3 regions of the Enterobacter vonholyi genome follow, and region 1 is predicted to be linked to each of the others. Evidence: riboswitches for the same ligand, from Rfam matches in the RefSeq annotation. Region 1 holds a riboswitch; each other region holds the start of a gene.
What was found. Region 1 has a riboswitch for thiamine pyrophosphate ahead of thiB (thiamine ABC transporter substrate binding subunit). Riboswitches for the same ligand answer to the same signal wherever they lie in the genome.

Region 1 (6,228 bases):
CCAGCGCAAGACAGCACGCCATCTGCACCATCGCCAGCAGCGCGGCGCGACCGGGATCGTAGTCGTAACTCAGCGCCTGGTAAATCGCCAGCTCAATGGTGGTGGCCTGCGGCCCGCCGCCGAGTGACAGCACGGTGGCAAAGCTGGCAAAGCAGAGCATGAAGATTAACGCCGCCACGGGCGGGAGCTGGCGGCGCAGCCACGGCCATTCGACAAAGCGGAAGAACGACACGCCGCGCATGCCGAGCTGGGCGGCAATCTGACGCTGTTCGCCGGGAATATTTTCCAGCGCCTGCAAAAAGAGGCGCGTTGCCATCGGCATATTGAAAAATACGTGCGCCAGCAGAATGCCCTGCAGTCCGTAAGGCGAGAATGACCATTCCAGACCAAGCTGACCGAACAGTGAAGACAGCCAGCCCTGGCGACCGTAAACGCTCAGAATACCAAATACCGCCACCAGCACGGGCAGGATCAGCGTCATGGCGCACAGGCGCAGCAGGGCCTGCCTGCCGGGAAATCGCCGTCGATACAGAGCGCGTGCCAGAAAAATAGCCGGGATCACCGACAGCAGGGCAGAAAGAGACGCCTGCCAGAAGGAGAACCGGATAACGTGCCAGAGGTAGCTGTCGTGCCAGAGGGCGAGCAGGTCGCTCTCTGGCGCGTTAAACCACAATGCAAGAAAAGCCCCCAGGCTGACCGCTACCATCACGGCGGCGGCGAGCAGCCCGGGAAGTAACCAGCCGGAAATCAACGGCTGACGGCGCGTTGCCATTCGCTTACCCATGCGGCACGCTGCGCGGCGACCTGCTGCGGCGTAAACTCCAGCGAGGTTTTCGGTTTGGTCAACTGCTCGAAACCTGCAGGCAGCGCAACGTTAGTAACCGGATACATCCAGTTGCCCGCTGGAATGGCGTTCTGGAACGCCGGTGAAACCATAAACTTCAGGAACTTCTCGGCCAGCTCCGGCTGTTTGCTGGCAGCGGTACGCGCGGCCACTTCCACCTGCAGATAGTGCCCTTCCGCAAAATCTGCGGCTGCATAGTTGTCTTTCTTCTCGGCGATAATGTGGTAGGCCGGGGAGGTGGTGTAGCTCAGCACCAGGTCGCTTTCGCCTTTGAGGAACAGGCCGTAGGCTTCGCTCCAGCCTTTGGTCACGGTGACGGTTTTGGCGGCCAGCTTCTGCCATGCTTCCGGTGCTTTATCCCCGTAGACTTTTTGCATCCATAGCAGCAGGCCCAGGCCCGGCGTGCTGGTACGCGGATCTTCGTAAATTACGCGCCACTTCTGATCGCTTTCGACCAGCTCTTTCAGGCTTTTTGGCGGGTTTTTCAGCTTATTTTTGTCATAAACAAAAGCAAAGTAGCCATAGTCGAACGGCACAAAGGTGTCGTTCTTCCAGCCGCCCGGCACGTTAACGGCATCTGCCGCGACGCCGCTTTTGGCAAACAGTTTGGTTTGCGAGGCGGCTTCCAGCAGGTTGTTATCCAGCCCGAGCACCACGTCGGCTTTACTGTTTTTTCCTTCCATGCGCAGACGGTTGAGCAGCGACACGCCATCTTCAAGCGCCACGAACTTCAGCTCGCAGTTGCAGTCCGCTTCAAAGGCTTTTTTGACAACCGGGCCAGGGCCCCAGTCGGCAGAGAAGGAGTCGTAGGTGTAGACCGTCAGGACGGGCTTGGCAAAAGCAGGCAGCGCAAACAGCGCCAGCAGGGGGAGAACTTTTTTTAACACTTTGCACCTCAGGGTTGAGTGGCAAAGGATTTTGAGCGACAGCCTCAAATCCCTTCGCCGGCGTTATCCGGATCAGGTTCGACGGGTATTATCTCAGCGCACATCTGTGATGCAGCACCCCGTTGAGAACGGCGCTATTGTAATGATTTGGTGAATATTACGAAAGCGTTATGGCTCCGGGGGGGCAAACCAGGCGGATTTAAAATCAAACCAGCCCAGGGTGTTCATCCGCAGGCCGCGCATGCTGCGCTGGCCCTGAATCATCAGCCAGTGGTGGATCAGCGGGACGATCGCCTGCTCGGCCAGCAGCTGCTGGCACCATACGGCAAGATTCATCTCGCCCGATCGCCACAGGGCGGCGTCCTGCTGCCAGTCACGGTCGATGCAGTGCTGGATCAGCGGGACTTCATACAGGTGTGAAAATAATGAAAAATCGAGCGGCAGGGTAAAATTAGCGCTGTTGAGCCAGATATCGCTGGCGATCTCCCCCTGATGCCATTCGTCATAGTCCACTTCTCTTACCTCTAACTTGACCCCCTCGGCTGCCAGCAGGCGGGTCATGATCCTCGCGATAAAACGATGCTCCACGTGCTCGCGGTAGTAGGTCAGGGTGATGGACTCCAGCCCTGCGGGTTTGTCGCAGTGCGACGGCCGGGCGTGGTGCCAGCGCGGAAGCAGGCCGTAGGCCGGAAACCAGTATGTCTGGTACTGCTCTTCCGCATGGTAGATCAGATTGGAAGGGGACAGCACGTGGCTGATCCACTTGCGGACGCCCTGGTTTGCCCCGCGGTGGGTGCGGCGGTCAAACAGGAGATAGTAGCATCCTTCCTCCAGGCGGCTCTCAACGGCCTTTTCTCCGGTGGTGGGGCCTTCAAGCGTCAGACCGCAGCTCAGGTCTTCATTGAGGTCAGGCAATACCCACACGTTCACTTCGTCGATCAGCGCCCGATAGCCAAAGTAGTCATCGAACGCGCGGATTTTCAGCTGGTTGCTGTTATTGCGGGACACGGAGTAGGGCCCGGTGCCAATCGGCAGGCTGGCAAAACTGTTCAATGATTCCCACTCACCGGGCAAAATCATCGACGGCACATAGCCCAGCAGCCAGGGAAGCCACTTGTCCTGCTGCGACAGCTCAATGTCCAGCGTCCAGGCCGTGGGGGAGTGGATGCGCGAAATATGCGAGTAGAGCGGCAGCCTGCGGGCGCGTTCCAGAGAGGCGATGACGTCGTGCATCTCCAGCTCGCGGCCGTGGTGAAAGTGGATGCCGGGGCGTAAGAAGAAGCGCCAGTGGCGCGGGGAAAGCTGCTGCCAGTGATGGGCAATATCCGCCTCCAGTTCCCCGTTTTCCTCATTTATGCGCGTCAGGCCGCTGAAGATTTGTCGGGCCATGTGGGTTTCCGAGCGGCGTAACGCCGTGCCGGGCAACAGATTTTTCATTGGCCGGTAGTAGAGCACCCGCAGAATGTGTCGGCCCTGACGAAAGCTGCGTCCGAGATGGGAAACCAGCATCTGGCGCACGGCGGCCTTGTCGCCCACCAGCTGGACCAGCTGATCGATGCGGTCCTGTTCGAGCAGATCTTCTGCGCGCTGCTGCTGCAACGCCAGTCCGGTATACAGGAAGGTCAGTCGCGAGCGTTTGCCGCGTCCCGCTTCCGCTTCCCAGCTTAACCACCCCTGCTGCTGCATGGTGTTGAGAAGCGTGCGCATATGACGGCGGGAACAGCTAAGCAGGTCCGCCAGCTCGTTGAGCGTGGTCTCCTGCGATTGCCCCTCGCAGCACTGCCAGAGGCGGATAAACTGTTGTTGCAGACGACCGGAAGGCATAAAAGGGGAACTCCTGACAAAAAACCAGCAATTTATTTATCCCTATATTAGGCCAATAATTCTCCTCGATGAAGCGAGGAGGTAAATTATGAAGAGGTCTACCGCACGTCAGTTTTATCAGCAGTACTTTTCAGCGACAAAAGGATCGTCCTGGCTGGCCCGCCGGTGTGCAGAGCAACGGCTGAAAACGTTAGAAGAATTGATGCAGTGGGACGTTACGACACCGACCTCTTCCCGCTAACTCGCCTCGATCATGTGTGACTGAGTATTGGTGCTTATCACCCGCCAGCAAAATGTTTTTGCTGGCTTTTTTCGTTTACTATTCACCCAATTTCGATTCGCTTTCACAAGGACTTGCGCATGCTGTGGTTGATGACGATGGGGCGACGCCTGAACGGCGTGTATGCCGCTTTTATGCTGGTGGCCTTTATGATGGGCGTGGCGGGGGCGCTTCAGGCGCCGACGCTGAGCCTGTTTCTCAGCCGCGAGGTAGGGGCGCAGCCGTTTTGGGTCGGCCTGTTTTATACCGTCAACGCCATTGCCGGGATCCTGGTCAGCCTCGCGCTGGCGAAACGATCGGACAGTCAGGGCGATCGCCGCAGGCTAATCCTCTTTTGCTGCGCCATGGCCGTGGGCAACGCGCTGCTCTTTGCCTTCAATCGTCATTATCTGACGCTCATTACCTGCGGCGTGCTGCTGGCGTCGCTGGCGAACACCGCTATGCCGCAGCTGTTCGCCCTGGCCCGTGAATATGCGGATAACTCCGCGCGGGAAGTGGTGATGTTCAGCTCGGTGATGCGTGCCCAGCTCTCGCTGGCGTGGGTCATTGGTCCGCCGCTGGCCTTTATGCTGGCGTTGAACTATGGCTTTACCACCATGTTCTCCATTGCGGCAGGGATTTTTGTCATCAGCCTGGCGCTGATAGCCTTCGCACTGCCGTCCGTGGCCCGCGTCGAACAGGCGACGGATAAACCTGTTACCCAGGTGAGCGGCTGGCAGGACAAGAACGTCCGCATGTTGTTTATTGCCTCGACGCTGATGTGGACCTGCAACACCATGTACATTATTGATATGCCGCTGTGGATCAGCAGCGATCTGGGCTTACCGGACAAGCTCGCGGGGATCTTAATGGGAACCGCCGCCGGGCTGGAAATTCCGGCGATGATTCTGGCGGGCTATTACGTTAAGCGCTTTGGAAAGCGTCGGATGATGATCGTCGCCGTGGCGGCCGGGGTACTGTTCTACGCGGGGTTGATCCTTTTCCATTCGCGTGAAGCGTTGCTGGCGCTGCAGCTGTTTAACGCCGTGTTTATTGGAATTGTTGCCGGGATCGGCATGCTCTGGTTCCAGGATCTGATGCCCGGCCGTGCAGGCTCGGCAACGACGCTTTTTACCAACAGTATTTCAACCGGCGTGATCCTGGCGGGCGTGATTCAGGGGGCGCTGGCGCAAAGCTATGGCCATGCGTCGGTCTACTGGATGATTGCGGCGCTATCCGTCGTGACGCTCCTGCTGACCTGCCGCGTAAAAGACGTGTGATCGGATGAGTGAAACGGAGCCCGGGAGCACCGGGCTCTGTGAAGCGTTTTATTCGGAATACTGATATTTACGCTGCGCGCGTAGCGTCAGGTACATATGAACGAGTCCCATGAAGCCGTGTGCCCAGAAATATGTCTCAATAAAAACTGTCAGGAATTTATGCAAATCTAAGACGGATTCCGTGACGGACGAAACCGGCCCAAGCGTGGCGTTCAGCACGAACCAGGCCGCGCCGCAGAGTGCAACGCCCAGCAGCGCCAGCACACCCAGACCTTGCACCGTTGCCGCCATACCGCCAGCATGCGCGTCAGGTAACTGACGCTGCGCGAGGGTGCGAATATCTTCAACGATTCCACGAAAATCCAGCGCCAGCCAGGCGTAGTAATACTTAAATCCGCGTTGGGTTAACATCCATGCCATCATGGCAATACCACAAAAAATTAAACCAAACCCTGAGATAACATGGATCCAGGTGACAATTCCGTTCAGTCCGGATTCGTGGAGGGCCTCGCTTTCGGTGAAATTAGAATTGATAATTTGGGCCAGCACCAGTATGGCTACAAGAATGTGCAGTACGCGAAGAAAAGGTGTTTCTTTATGGGGAAGCGTATTACGTAGCGTTGGGTTCATCGCTTTTTACCTCAATAATGAGAGAGCTGATGCGATGCAGTGTGACGCAGATTAATTAACGAAACCTTAACGATGAGTAGCGTCACACTGTATTTATGCGTTCCGATTAGCGAGCAGGATCAATATGCGTCATCACGTTCAGCACATTGAATTTTTGCATCACGTTGTTTCTGGCATTGACGGCAATCTGATGCCCTTCTTTTACGCTTAATTCGCCGTTCACTTCCAGATGGACATCGACAAGGGCTAAATCGCCCATCTTGCGGGTTTTTAAATCATGGAGTCCGGTGACGCCTTCGGTTGAGAGAAGACACGTTTTGATATCGTGCTCCAGCTCGGGTTCAAGCGAACGGTCCATCAGATCGTGCAGGGCATCGGCAGAGAATTTGTAACCCATATGGGCGATGAACACTCCGACAATCAGGGCCGCAATCAGGTCCATCGCGTGAAAACCCACTAAATTCCCGGCAATACCGATGGCGACAACCACTGACGACGCTGCGT
Region 2 (6,228 bases), 500 kb from region 1:
TTAACGCCACGCAGGCATCAATTGCCGGGTAGACGCCGTACAGGTCAAAATCATCCGCCACCGGAATCGCCTCTTCCAGCTTTTCGAGCTGAGAGTCGAAATTCACCTTCGCGTCTTTCACCGTCAGCGTTTCCCAGATCAGATCCAGAATGCGGCGGTAGATATGGCCATCACCAAAACCCGTCTGCTTGCAGAACGCGGCATAGTTGGGATACATGCGCTCGCACAGGCAAGCCATAAAGGTGACGTGCTGCCAGCTTTCCAGCTTTTCAAGGCGCAGGTGAATTGGGTTTTGTAGCATGATGATCTCTCGAATCGAAAATTAGGCGCAGTTTACCTGAATCATCGCTGAATTTCCTGCCAACGAACAAAAGCCGGACGTGAAGACGCCACGGCGTCTGCCCAGCGCGTCGGCTCCGGCAAGCGGTAGCCCTTCATGCAGCGCTGCACCCACGCGAGGGCGCTGTCCATGCTCACACGGTGCCCGGTAGCGATAAAGAGCGGGTTACAGCGTGCCTTGCTGCGCCAGACCCACGCCAGCTGCTCGCCTTTATGGATGAGCGGCGCCAGCGCACCCGGCTCGGATGAAAGAGGTTCAAACGCGCCGCACAGGCGTTTCTTGGCGACGCCAATGGTCGGCACATCCACCAGCAGCCCAAAATGACTGGCAACGCCTAAACGACGCGGGTGTGAGATCCCGTGCCCATCGACAAACAGCAGGTCAGGTTTTTGCGAAAGCTGCTCCCACGCTGCCAGCAGCGCGGGATATTCGCGGAAGGAGAGAAAGCCCGGAATGTACGGCATGGTGGTCGCGATACGCGCGACCTTGTACTCCACCAGCTCAAGCGAAGGGTATTTCAGTACCACCATCGCCGCTCGCGTCACGTCCCCACCCTGCTCGAATCCGACGTCTGCTCCGCCAATGTACTGCGGAGGGTCCTTATCCAGACGATCCTCGCGGATCACCGATGAGGCCAGTTCGATTTGTTGAGCGCGTAGCGACGCGAGATCCATAACGACTCCTTACTTGTGATACTGGGCAGAAAGCCGATGCACCGCCTCCACAAATACGCCTGCGTGTTCTGGCGGCACATCCTGATGAATGCCGTGGCCGAGGTTAAAGACGTGGCCTTCCCCCTGGCCGAAACCAGACAGTATAGTCGACACTTCTTCTTCAATGCGGGCTGGCGGCGCATAAAGCATGGACGGGTCCATATTGCCCTGCAGCGCTACTTTGTCGCCCACGCGACGACGCGCATCGGCAATATCGGTGGTCCAGTCGAGACCCAGCGCGTCGCAGCCGGTTGCCGCCATCGCTTCCAGCCACTGGCCGCCACCTTTGGTGAACAGCGTCACCGGCACGCGGCGACCTTCGTTTTCACGCAGCAGGCCATCAACGATTTTATGCATGTAATACAGGGAGAACTGCTGATAATCGCGCCCGGTCAGCACGCCGCCCCAGGTATCGAAAATCATCACCGACTGCGCGCCCGCCTTAATCTGCGCGTTCAGATAGAGCGTAACGCTCTTCGCCAGCTTGTCGAGCAGCGCATGCAGGGCCAGCGGCTCGGCGTACATCATCTTTTTAATCATGGTGAAGGCTTTGCTGCTGCCCCCTTCCACCATATAGGTCGCCAGCGTCCACGGGCTGCCTGAGAAGCCAATCAGCGGCACTTCACCTTTCAGCTCGCGGCGAATGGTGCGCACGGCGTTCATCACGTAGCCCAGTTCGCCTTCCGGATCGGGGATCGGCAGCTTGTCCACGTCGGCTTTGCTTTTGATCGGAGAGGTGAAACGCGGACCTTCACCGGTTTCGAAGTACAGGCCAAGGCCCATCGCATCCGGAATGGTCAGAATATCCGAGAAGAGGATCGCCGCATCCAGCGGGAAGCGGCGCAGCGGCTGGAGCGTCACTTCACAGGCCAGCTCGGCGTTTTTGCAAAGCGACATAAAATCGCCCGCCTGCGCGCGCGTGGCTTTGTACTCTGGCAGATAGCGTCCCGCCTGGCGCATCATCCACACCGGGGTGACATCAACGGGCTGGCGCAGCAGCGCACGCAGATAACGATCGTTCTTCAGTTCGGTCATTTTTGCAGTTCCTTAAGCGTCATGGCCTCAGTGTAACACTACTCATACTCGGCCCGACACATCGCCACGGTATCTTCTATCAGCCGACGCGCCACGGTGCCCGGCGGAGGTAACAGGGGTAAATCGTCGTAGCGATACCAGTTCGCGTCCAGCAGCTCTTTCTGATCGATAACGATCTCGCCGCTGTCATAGTCGGCCATAAAGGCCGTCATCAGCGACTGCGGGAACGGCCACGGCTGGGAGGTGACGTAGCGCAAGTTCTTCACTTTGATCCCGCTCTCTTCCATCACCTCGCGCGCCACTGCCTGCTCCAGCGTTTCGCCCACCTCGACGAACCCGGCCAGCACGGTATGAATGCCGTTGCGATGGCGGGTATGCTGTGCAAGCAAAATAGAGTCATCCCGACGGATAGCGACGATAATGCACGGCGCAATTTGTGGGTAATAACGTTCGCGGCAGTGGCTGCAGAGCATCGCCCACTCGGTTTTACTCGAGTGCATGGTATGGCCGCAATAGCCGCAGTATTTGTGCGAGCGGTAAAACTCCGCCAGCTGCACGCCCCGCCCCGCCAGCTGGAACAGGCCTACGTCCAGATCCAACACCTGGCGAACGGATCCCATATCCTGACGACGCGCTTGCTGGATCAACCACACGGGCTCACCCTGCCACTCGCCGATCTCTAGCGCAGGCTGGCCCACGAGATCGAACGTTTCCGCCGCACCGTAGGGCAGTTCTCCACCGGGCAACCATAATTTTTGTTCGTGGCTGACGATCCACCAACCCAGATCTGATTTTTCAATAATACGATCCATATCTATTGCACTACCTTCGCTTCACTGACATGTTGTTAGCATTGTGGTTACATTCTGGATGAGCAGATTCAATCCTACACTTTGCGGAGTCGACCATGTTAAACCAGCTAGAAAGCCTGACTGAGCGCGTTAGAGGAAGTAACAAACTGGTGGATCGCTGGCTGCATGTGCGCAAGCATCTACTCGTGGCTTATTACAATCTGGTCGGCATTAAGCCTGGCAAAGAATCGTTTATGCGACTGAACGAAAAAGCGCTGGATGATTTTTGTCAGGGCCTGGTCGACTATCTGTCCGACGGCCATTTCAATATTTATGAACGCATTATCCGCGAAATGGAAGGGACAACGCCGTATTTAGCGGCCAGCAAGCTCTATCCGCTGCTGGAAGCCAATACCCAGCAGATCATGGATTACTACGATTCCACGCTTGAGAACGCCATCGATCACGATAACTATCTTGAGTTCCAGCAGGCGCTATCCGACCTCGGCGAAGCGCTGGAGGAGCGATTCACGCTGGAAGACAAGCTGATCTCTCTCGCCCTGGACAATGATTTGAACATCAGTAACGAAGAGAACGTCGCGCGCCCTGCTTGAGTTCTTAATCGTTAACGAGTAATTTACAACCATTCGCCCCTCTCACGAGGGGGATTTTTCTTGTCGGAGTGCCCAGAGCGAAAGCCGGGCTGAGACCGTTAATTCGGGATCCGCGGAACCTGATCAGGCTAATACCTGCGAAGGGAACAAGAGTCACACTGCTGTTGTATCGCCCCCCGGGCGATCCTCTCTTGCTTCATCCGTCGTCTGACAAGCCATGTCCTTCACTTTTGGAATGAGCTATGTCTACTGCAAAACTGACCCGCCGCGAACAGCGCGCACAGGCCCAACACTTCATCGACACCCTGGAAGGCACCGCTTTCCCGAACTCGAAACGCATCTACATTTCCGGCTCGCAGGACGATATTCGCGTTCCGATGCGCGAAATCCACCTCAGCCCGACGCTTATCGGCGGCAGCAAAGAGAATCCGCAGTATGAAGACAACGAAGCCGTGCCGGTGTATGACACCTCCGGCCCATACGGCGATCCTGATGTTGCCATCAACGTCCAGCAGGGGCTGGCAAAGCTGCGCCAGCCGTGGATTGACGCGCGTAACGACTGCGAAGAGCTGAGCGTGCTCAGCTCTGCGTACACCAAAGAGCGCCTGGCCGACGACGGTCTGGACGAGCTGCGCTTTACCGGCCTGCTGACGCCAAAACGTGCTAAAGCAGGTAAATGCGTGACCCAGCTGCACTACGCCCGCCAGGGTATCGTCACGCCGGAGATGGAGTTCATCGCCATCCGTGAAAACATGGGTCGCGAGCGTATCCGCAGCGAAGTGCTGCGCTATCAGCATCCTGGTGAAGGCTTTGGCGCTCGCCTGCCGGAGAACATCACGCCGGAGTTTGTGCGTGACGAAGTGGCCGCCGGCCGCGCGATTATCCCCGCCAACATTAACCACCCGGAGTCCGAGCCGATGATTATCGGCCGCAACTTCCTGGTGAAGGTCAACGCTAACATCGGTAACTCGGCCGTCACCTCCTCCATCGAAGAAGAGGTGGAAAAGCTGGTCTGGTCCACGCGCTGGGGTGCGGACACGGTAATGGATCTCTCCACCGGCCGCTATATCCATGAAACCCGCGAATGGATCCTGCGTAACAGCCCGGTACCGATTGGCACCGTCCCGATTTATCAGGCGCTGGAGAAGGTCAACGGCATTGCCGAAGACCTCACCTGGGAAGCGTTCCGCGACACCCTGCTGGAGCAGGCGGAGCAGGGCGTGGACTACTTCACCATTCACGCGGGCGTGCTGCTGCGCTACGTGCCAATGACCGCGAAGCGTCTGACCGGCATCGTCTCGCGCGGCGGCTCCATCATGGCGAAGTGGTGCCTCTCCCATCACCGGGAAAACTTCCTCTATGAACACTTCCGCGAAATTTGCGAGATCTGCGCCGCCTATGACGTCTCTCTGTCACTGGGCGACGGCCTGCGCCCGGGCTCCATCCGTGACGCCAACGACGAAGCGCAGTTTGCCGAGCTGCACACGCTGGGCGAACTGACCAAAATCGCCTGGGAGTATGACGTGCAGGTGATGATTGAAGGCCCGGGACACGTGCCGATGCAGATGATCCGCCGCAACATGACCGAGGAGCTGGAGCACTGCCACGAAGCGCCGTTCTACACGCTGGGGCCACTGACCACCGACATCGCGCCGGGCTATGACCACTTCACGTCAGGCATTGGCGCGGCGATGATCGGCTGGTTCGGCTGCGCCATGCTGTGCTACGTGACGCCGAAAGAGCACCTCGGGCTGCCAAACAAAGAGGACGTGAAGCAGGGGCTGATCACCTACAAGATTGCCGCCCACGCGGCGGATCTGGCCAAAGGCCATCCGGGCGCGCAAATCCGTGATAACGCCATGTCGAAGGCGCGCTTTGAATTCCGCTGGGAAGACCAGTTCAACCTGGCGCTGGATCCGTTCACCGCCCGCGCCTACCACGACGAAACCCTGCCGCAGGAATCGGGCAAAGTCGCGCACTTCTGCTCCATGTGTGGGCCGAAGTTCTGCTCGATGAAAATCAGCCAGGAGGTGCGCGACTACGCCGCCACGCAAACCATTGAAGTGGGTATGGCGGACATGTCCGAAACCTTCCGCGCCAAAGGCGGCGAAATCTACCTCAAAAAAGAGGAGGCGTAATGTACCAGCCCGATTTCCCACCCGTTCCCTACCGTTTAGGGCTCTATCTGGTGGTGGACAGCGTGGCGTGGATAGAGCGCCTGCTGGAGACAGGCGTTCGAACGATCCAGCTGCGCATCAAGGATAAACGCGATGACGAGGTGGAAGCCGATGTGGTTGCCGCCATCGCGCTGGGGCGCCGGTATAACGCCCGTCTGTTTATCAACGACTACTGGCGGCTGGCCGTTAAGCACCGGGCGTACGGCGTGCATCTGGGTCAGGAGGATTTGGAAACAACGGATCTGAGCGCAATCCGTGAAGCCGGGTTGCGTCTGGGCGTGTCAACGCACGATGACATGGAGATTGACGTGGCCCTGGCGGCCCGTCCCTCTTACATCGCGCTTGGTCACGTCTTCCCGACGCAAACCAAGCAGATGCCCTCCGCTCCGCAGGGTCTGACGCAGCTGGCAAGTCACGTTAAACGCCTTGCCGATTACCCCACTGTCGCCATCGGCGGAATCAGCCTTGAACGTGCCCCGGCGGTGCTGGAGACCGGCGTCGGCAGTATCGCCGTCGTCAGTGCCATCACCCAGGCCGCAGACTGGCGGTCCGCCACCG
Region 3 (6,228 bases), 2.2 Mb from region 1:
CAATTGCGGTGGTTGATGGCGATACCGCGCTGACACAAGGGGAAGTTAAATGAAACAAGACCGTGTTCTCGGGGCCCTTTACGGGCAGGCGTTAGGGGATGCGATGGGCATGCCGTCGGAGCTGTGGCCGAGAAAGCGCATCAAGGCGCACTTCGGCTGGATCGACCGCTTTTTACCCGGCCCGGCAGAGAATAATGCGGCCTGCTATTTCAAACAGGCAGAGTTTACCGACGATACCTCAATGGCGCTGTGCCTGGCCGATGCGATCGTTGAGTGCGACGGGGAGATTAACGCGGATGTTATCGGCAAGCATATCCTGAACTGGGCGCTCGATTTCGATGCGTTTAATAAGAACGTGCTCGGCCCAACCTCCAAAATCGCGCTTAACGCAATTCGTGACGGCAAGCCGGTGAGCGAACTGGAAAACAACGGCGTGACCAACGGGGCGGCGATGCGCGCCTCCCCGCTGGGCTGCCTGCTTCCGGCCACGCGTCTGGAACACTTTGTTGAGCAGGTGGCGCTGGCCTCCAGCCCGACCCATAAATCCGACCTCGCCATTGCCGGCGCGGTGGTGATTGCGTGGGCGGTTTCCCGTGCCGTCGACGGCGAAAGCTGGCAGAACATCGTCGATGCCCTGCCGGGTATCGCCCGCTATGCGCAGGAGGCGAAAACCACCACCTTCAGCGCGTCGCTGGCGGCGCGTATTGAGCTGGCGCTTAAGACTGTACGGGAAGCCAACGGCATCGACTCCGCCAGCGAGCAGATTTATCAGCTTGTCGGCGCAGGAACCAGCACCATTGAGTCCGTCCCGGCGGCCATTGCGATGGTCGAACTGGCGGAAACCGAACCGAACCGCTGCGCCATTTTATGCGCCAACCTGGGCGGCGATACCGACACCATTGGTGCCATGGCGACAGCCATCTGCGGCGCGCTCCACGGCGTCCAGGCAATTGACCCGGCGCTGAAGGCCGAGCTCGACGCCGTTAACCGGCTCGATTTCGGCCACTATTGCGAGAAACTGCTGCACTACCGGGAGCAAAGGGAGGGCGTATGAATGCATTTGCCCAACGTCTCGACACCCTGCACGCCACGCGCCCGGTGACGGTGCTGGGCGCAGCGGTGATAGACGTCATCGCCGACGCCTACGCCCTGCCCTGGCGCGGGTGCGATATCGAACTTAAGCAGCAGGGCGTGAATATCGGCGGCTGCGCGCTAAACATTGCCATCGCCCTGAAGCGGCTCGGCATTACGGCGCAAAACGCTCTGCCCGTCGGTCACGGCGTCTGGGCGGATATTATCCGCAACGCCATGGCGAAGCAGGATCTGCACAGCGCCGTGGAGGCCGATACGGGCGACAACGGCTGGTGCCTGGCGCTGGTTGAGCCTGACGGCGAACGTACCTTTATGTCCTTTAGCGGCGTGGAGAACCAGTGGCAGCAGCGCTGGCTGGATGCGCTTTACGTTCCGCAAAACAGCCTGATTTATTTGTCCGGCTACCAGCTGGCATCGCCGTGCGGCGAGCTGCTGACACGCTGGCTGGAGGGATTACAGGACGTGACGGCATTGATCGATTTCGGCCCCCGCATCGCGGATATTCCCGACGCGCTGATGGAGCGGATTATGGCCTGCAGGCCAATCGTGTCGCTCAATCGTCAGGAAGCGGAACTTGCAGCTGAAAGATTCGGTGTGGAGTCTGAAAACCTGGGTGAAGTGTGGCAGCAACGCTTCGGCGCCGCGCTAATTGTGCGCCATGATAAAGACGGTGCTATGTGGTATGACGGTGACGCCTCGGGCGTTGTTCCGGCGTTCCCGGCGACGGTTGTGGACACCATTGGTGCTGGCGACAGCCACGCGGGCGGCACGCTGGCAGGGCTGGCAGCGGGATGGTCGCTGGCAGACGCCGTTCTGCTGGGGAATGCCGTGGCGTCCTGGGTGGTCAGCCACCGCGGCGGCGATTGCGCCCCGACTCGTGAGGAATTACTCCTCGCATACAAAGACGTATAGATCGCTGCGACAGTAGCTGATGCTGTACTCAATCGGACGGTGCTGCTGGTCAAGCGCAACCTGCTTGATCACCAGCACCGGTATTTTTTCATCCATCTTTATGTGCGCCTGAAACTCGCTGTCCGGCATGCGGGCGCTCACCCTTGAGCGGGTGCGCTGCGGGAAGATGTTCTGACTGCGGAAGTAGTCGTACAGCGAAATGCCAATTGCATCCGGATCGGGAATTAACCCGACCGGGACCCAGGACTCTTCAATCGACACCGCATCGTCATCCACATAGCGAATGCGCTTAAGTAAAAAAACCTCGCTGTCCGGGGAGATCGATAGGTGGTTAGCCACCTCTTCCGGGCATTTCACCACACGCTTGTTGACCCACAGCGTATTGGGCTTTTGGCCGCGCAGCACCACCTGCTGCGAGAACCCGCGCGCCTCTTTCAGCGAATATTCAAAGATGTTGTTGATTTGCGTGCCATATCCACGGGAACGCGTCACCACGCCCTCTTCCTCCAGCGCCTGCATTGCCTTTCGCACGGTAATGCGCGACACGCCGGTTAACTGGCTCAGATCGCGCTCGCCGGGCAAAATATTCCCGTGCTCCAGCATGCCGCTTCGCACCGCATTTTTTACCGTTTCGGCAAATTTCAGGTACAGCGGCGTGTTGTCCGGCGCGGCGATCCGTTCATTCAGTTGAGCGATTAACCGGGTATGCGCTTGTTCCATCTCTGTTTTCTCAGGCGTGGTGTTTCCTGCCAGTATACTGGGTTACCACCATGCATGAAAATGATGAACCGGCCCAATACCGTGACCGACTTCCAGAGTATCGGCTTTTGCCAGCGCCGCCGAGAGCCAGGCTTTCGCTTCGCTAACCGTATCGGCCCAGCCTTCATGCCGGGGACGCAGCGCCGCCAGCGCGGCGGAGAGCGTGCAGCCCGTGCCGTGGGTGTTTTTGGTCTGCACGCGCGGCGCGGTAAAACGTACTTCGCCATCGCGGGTAAAGAGCCAGTCCGGGCTTTCAGCGTCGTCAAGATGACCGCCCTTCATCAGCACCGCGCCGCAGCCCATCGCCAGCAGCGCGTTTCCCTGCGCTTTCATCTCGCGTTCAGTTTGCGCATGCGATGTGCCTAACAACGCGGCGGCTTCCGGCAGATTGGGCGTGATAAGCGCCACCTGCGGCAGCAGTTTTGTACGCAGCGTCTCCACGGCGGAGGCCGAAAGCAGCGGGTCGCCGCTTTTTGCCAGCATGACGGTATCCAGCACCACGTTTTGCACCTGATAGCGTTTAAGCCGCTCGGCCACCGCTTCCACAATATCCGTCTCGGCCAGCATGCCGATCTTGGTGGTATCGATGCGCACGTCGCTGAACACAGAATCCAGCTGTGCGGCAACAAAATCTGGCTCGATACGGTAGACCGACTGCACGCCGCGCGTGTTTTGCGCCACCAGCGCGGTAATGACCGAGCAGCCGTACGCGCCAAGGGCCGAGAATGTTTTGAGGTCAGCCTGGATACCCGCGCCGCCGCTGGGATCGGTGCCGGCAATGGTCAGGGCGTTAATCCGCTTCATGCCTGCTCCTCCAGCGTATAGAGCGCGTCGAGGAACGCGCTGGCAAAACTGCCCGGGCCACGCGACTGCGCAACCGCGACCGTTCCGGCTCGCTTCATCCATCCGCAGACGGCAGCAATGTTATCCAGCCGGTCACCCGGCAGCGAACAGCTCGCCGCCACAACGGCAGAAAGCGCGCATCCGGTGCCTACCACGCGCGTCATCAGCGGATCGCCGCCGGTAACCGTTCGAGTACGTTGCCCGTCCGTGATGTAATCCACCTCGCCGGTGACGACCACAACGGCATTGGTCTGGCGGGCCAGCGCCTGTGCAGCGGGCACCGCGCTGGCGGCGGTATCGGTCGTATCAACGCCGCGCCCACCCGGGCTCATCCCGGCAAGAGCAAGGATTTCAGAGGCATTGCCGCGAATGGCAGCCGGTTTCAGAGCAAGAATTTGATGGCAAAACCGGGTGCGGAACGTCAGGGCGCCCACGGCAACCGGGTCCAGCGTCCAGGGCTTTCCTGCCGCCACCGCGCTCTCAATCGCCCGCCGCATCGACTGGGCCCGCGGCGAGGTCAGCGTGCCAACGTTGACCAGCAGCGCATCGGCGATCGCAGCAAACTGCTCGGCCTCTTCGGCCTCAATCACCATCGCGGGTGATGCGCCAAGCGCCAGCAGAACGTTGGCCGTAAAGGTCTGTACGACATCATTGGTCATACAATGGGTCAGCGGAGAACGGGTGCGGAAGTGATGTAAAACGTGTAAATCGAGCAGGTCAGGCTGCATGGGTTCGCTCCTGCCTTGCGTGAAGAAGCGATGACCGGGAAGGCATCTGACTTCCCTACGCTGGCATTATCCAGATCAGGTAATACGGGTATTTCTCAGCCTTCACAAGGAAGGGCACCCCGAGTCAAAATACTTTTAAAACAATGATTTATTGAAATCAATGTTCTCAATCAGTGTAACCGTGGCCACAGGTCAGGCGCAAGGGGTTTTGATTTATCACGGCAGCGATCGCGTTATGAATCTCCCTAAACACTTTTTCGCTAGCATCTTCAACATAAATATTTTTTCCTGGTATATCCCGTAACAAAAATGAGCTGATTTCATTTCATTCGAAGCTAGCGAAAGATTCGATAATAAATAATCGGCAAAAACCCATAAATTTACATAAACTGTTATGTGTATTATTAACCAATTTTAATCAAAACACTTAAATACATTTAATGTATTGGTGTTTTATATCTAATTTGGCTCTCATCCATCATGAATCGCTATCTTATTGTATTATAAGATTATTAAGCCGAGCTTTTCTGGAATGACTCGTTTAGCTATTCCTGCTATTTATGATTTAGATCAATAATCAAAATTACACATTCATAGATAGTTACTGCACGTTACGAAATAAGTTATCAAACCAAAATTTTCAACGTTAATTGTGAATTATTTCAGATATAACAAGACGTTGTATCTTCCCGCCAGGATAGCGCCCTTACTTTATTTTTTCTTGTAGTGATGATGAGAGCTTTAAAATGAACTATTTAAATACAACAGCTATCGCTGTTTTTGGTTTTGTGTTTGCTGGTTCAATGAATACTGCAAATGCTGCGGAAGTAAACATAAACCTTGACGATAACGTCAACAATCCAGGTGCTCACATTCAAATTCAGGGTACCGATAAAACCGCCTATAACCTTGATAACATCGAGGGGAGTAACATTAAGCAAGACGGGCAAATCTATAACCTTCAGGGCGATATTGACAGAGCAAATACAGCTATTAATAAAGCACAAGATACAGCTAACACCGCTCAAGATGGCGTAAATGCTAACACTCAAGCTAACGCTATCCTTAATCAGAAAATCGACGATTACAAAGCAGATCAGACAATCACTGATAACAAACAGAATATATTGATTGATAACACTAATAATAAAGCAGATGCGGCTTTACAAGGCGTTATTACTAACGGTCAAGCAATCATTGATACAAACACGAGAGTAGATAAAACTGACATCACCGCGACCAATGCGAACAACAAAGCAGACGCCAACACTCAAGCGCTAGCAAGTAAGGTCGATAAAAGCATTTTCAACGCCGATCAGGATAGACAAGATCAAGCACTTCAGGATGCCTCTGGCAAAGCGACTCAGGCATTTAATACGGGCGCTTATGCGCAATCTTTAGCTGTCGATGCACAAACGGTAGCCGCAGCGAATAAAGCTGCTGTTGCTACCGTTCAGTCACGCCAGCAAACACAGGAAGCGACGATTCAGAATCACAGCGCACAATTAGCGAATCATGAATCACGTATTACTGCGTTAGAGAGTCAAAATAACGCTAAGTTCTCTTCTCTGGAGAATCAGCAGAATGAGGATCGCAAGGAATATCGTGCTGGTATCGCTGGCGCTGCTTCTCTTGCTGGTTTGCATTACGTTGATACAGATAACGCGGTTGCCGTCGGTGCTGCCAACTTCAAAGATGCGCAAGGTTATGCAATCGGCTACCGTCATAAGTTCGCTGAGAATGTAGCTGCTACCCTCTCTACATCAGGTACATCCAACGGTGATGAAATTGTTGCGGCGTCCGCATCTTACGGATGGTGATGTTACAGTATTAAAATAAAATGCCAGTGTTCTAAAAAAAATCGCCCATGAGTTTTAATCAGCTGGCTATAACT

Region 2: linked by a shared signal. The riboswitch ahead of thiC (phosphomethylpyrimidine synthase ThiC) and the one ahead of thiB (thiamine ABC transporter substrate binding subunit) in region 1 are both predicted to bind thiamine pyrophosphate.
Region 3: linked by a shared signal. The riboswitch ahead of thiM (hydroxyethylthiazole kinase) and the one ahead of thiB (thiamine ABC transporter substrate binding subunit) in region 1 are both predicted to bind thiamine pyrophosphate.

The regions. Positions count from the first base shown of each region.
Region 1 covers NZ_CP162152.1:726,054-732,281, forward strand. Annotated here, with positions in the region: gene thiP (thiamine/thiamine pyrophosphate ABC transporter permease ThiP) at 1-772, opposite strand, end outside; gene thiB (thiamine ABC transporter substrate binding subunit) at 748-1,731, opposite strand; TPP riboswitch at 1,763-1,863, opposite strand; gene sgrR (HTH-type transcriptional regulator SgrR) at 1,900-3,555, opposite strand; gene sgrT (glucose uptake inhibitor SgrT) at 3,644-3,796, shown strand; gene AB3N39_RS03435 (sugar efflux transporter) at 3,916-5,094, shown strand; gene AB3N39_RS03440 (cytochrome b/b6 domain-containing protein) at 5,143-5,724, opposite strand; gene AB3N39_RS03445 (cation diffusion facilitator family transporter) at 5,831-6,228, opposite strand, start outside.
Region 2 covers NZ_CP162152.1:223,723-229,950, reverse strand. Annotated here, with positions in the region: gene AB3N39_RS01065 (YjaG family protein) at 1-301, opposite strand, end outside; gene nfi (deoxyribonuclease V) at 343-1,014, opposite strand; gene hemE (uroporphyrinogen decarboxylase) at 1,024-2,088, opposite strand; gene nudC (NAD(+) diphosphatase) at 2,127-2,900, opposite strand; gene rsd (sigma D regulator) at 2,996-3,493, shown strand; TPP riboswitch at 3,548-3,656, shown strand; gene thiC (phosphomethylpyrimidine synthase ThiC) at 3,736-5,631, shown strand; gene thiE (thiamine phosphate synthase) at 5,631-6,228, shown strand, end outside.
Region 3 covers NZ_CP162152.1:2,918,038-2,924,265, forward strand. Annotated here, with positions in the region: gene AB3N39_RS13735 (nucleoside permease) at 1-53, shown strand, start outside; gene AB3N39_RS13740 (ADP-ribosylglycohydrolase family protein) at 50-1,054, shown strand; gene AB3N39_RS13745 (PfkB family carbohydrate kinase) at 1,051-2,004, shown strand; gene AB3N39_RS13750 (GntR family transcriptional regulator) at 1,978-2,724, opposite strand; gene thiD (bifunctional hydroxymethylpyrimidine kinase/phosphomethylpyrimidine kinase) at 2,767-3,567, opposite strand; gene thiM (hydroxyethylthiazole kinase) at 3,564-4,334, opposite strand; TPP riboswitch at 4,370-4,466, opposite strand; gene AB3N39_RS13765 (YadA C-terminal domain-containing protein) at 5,081-6,154, shown strand.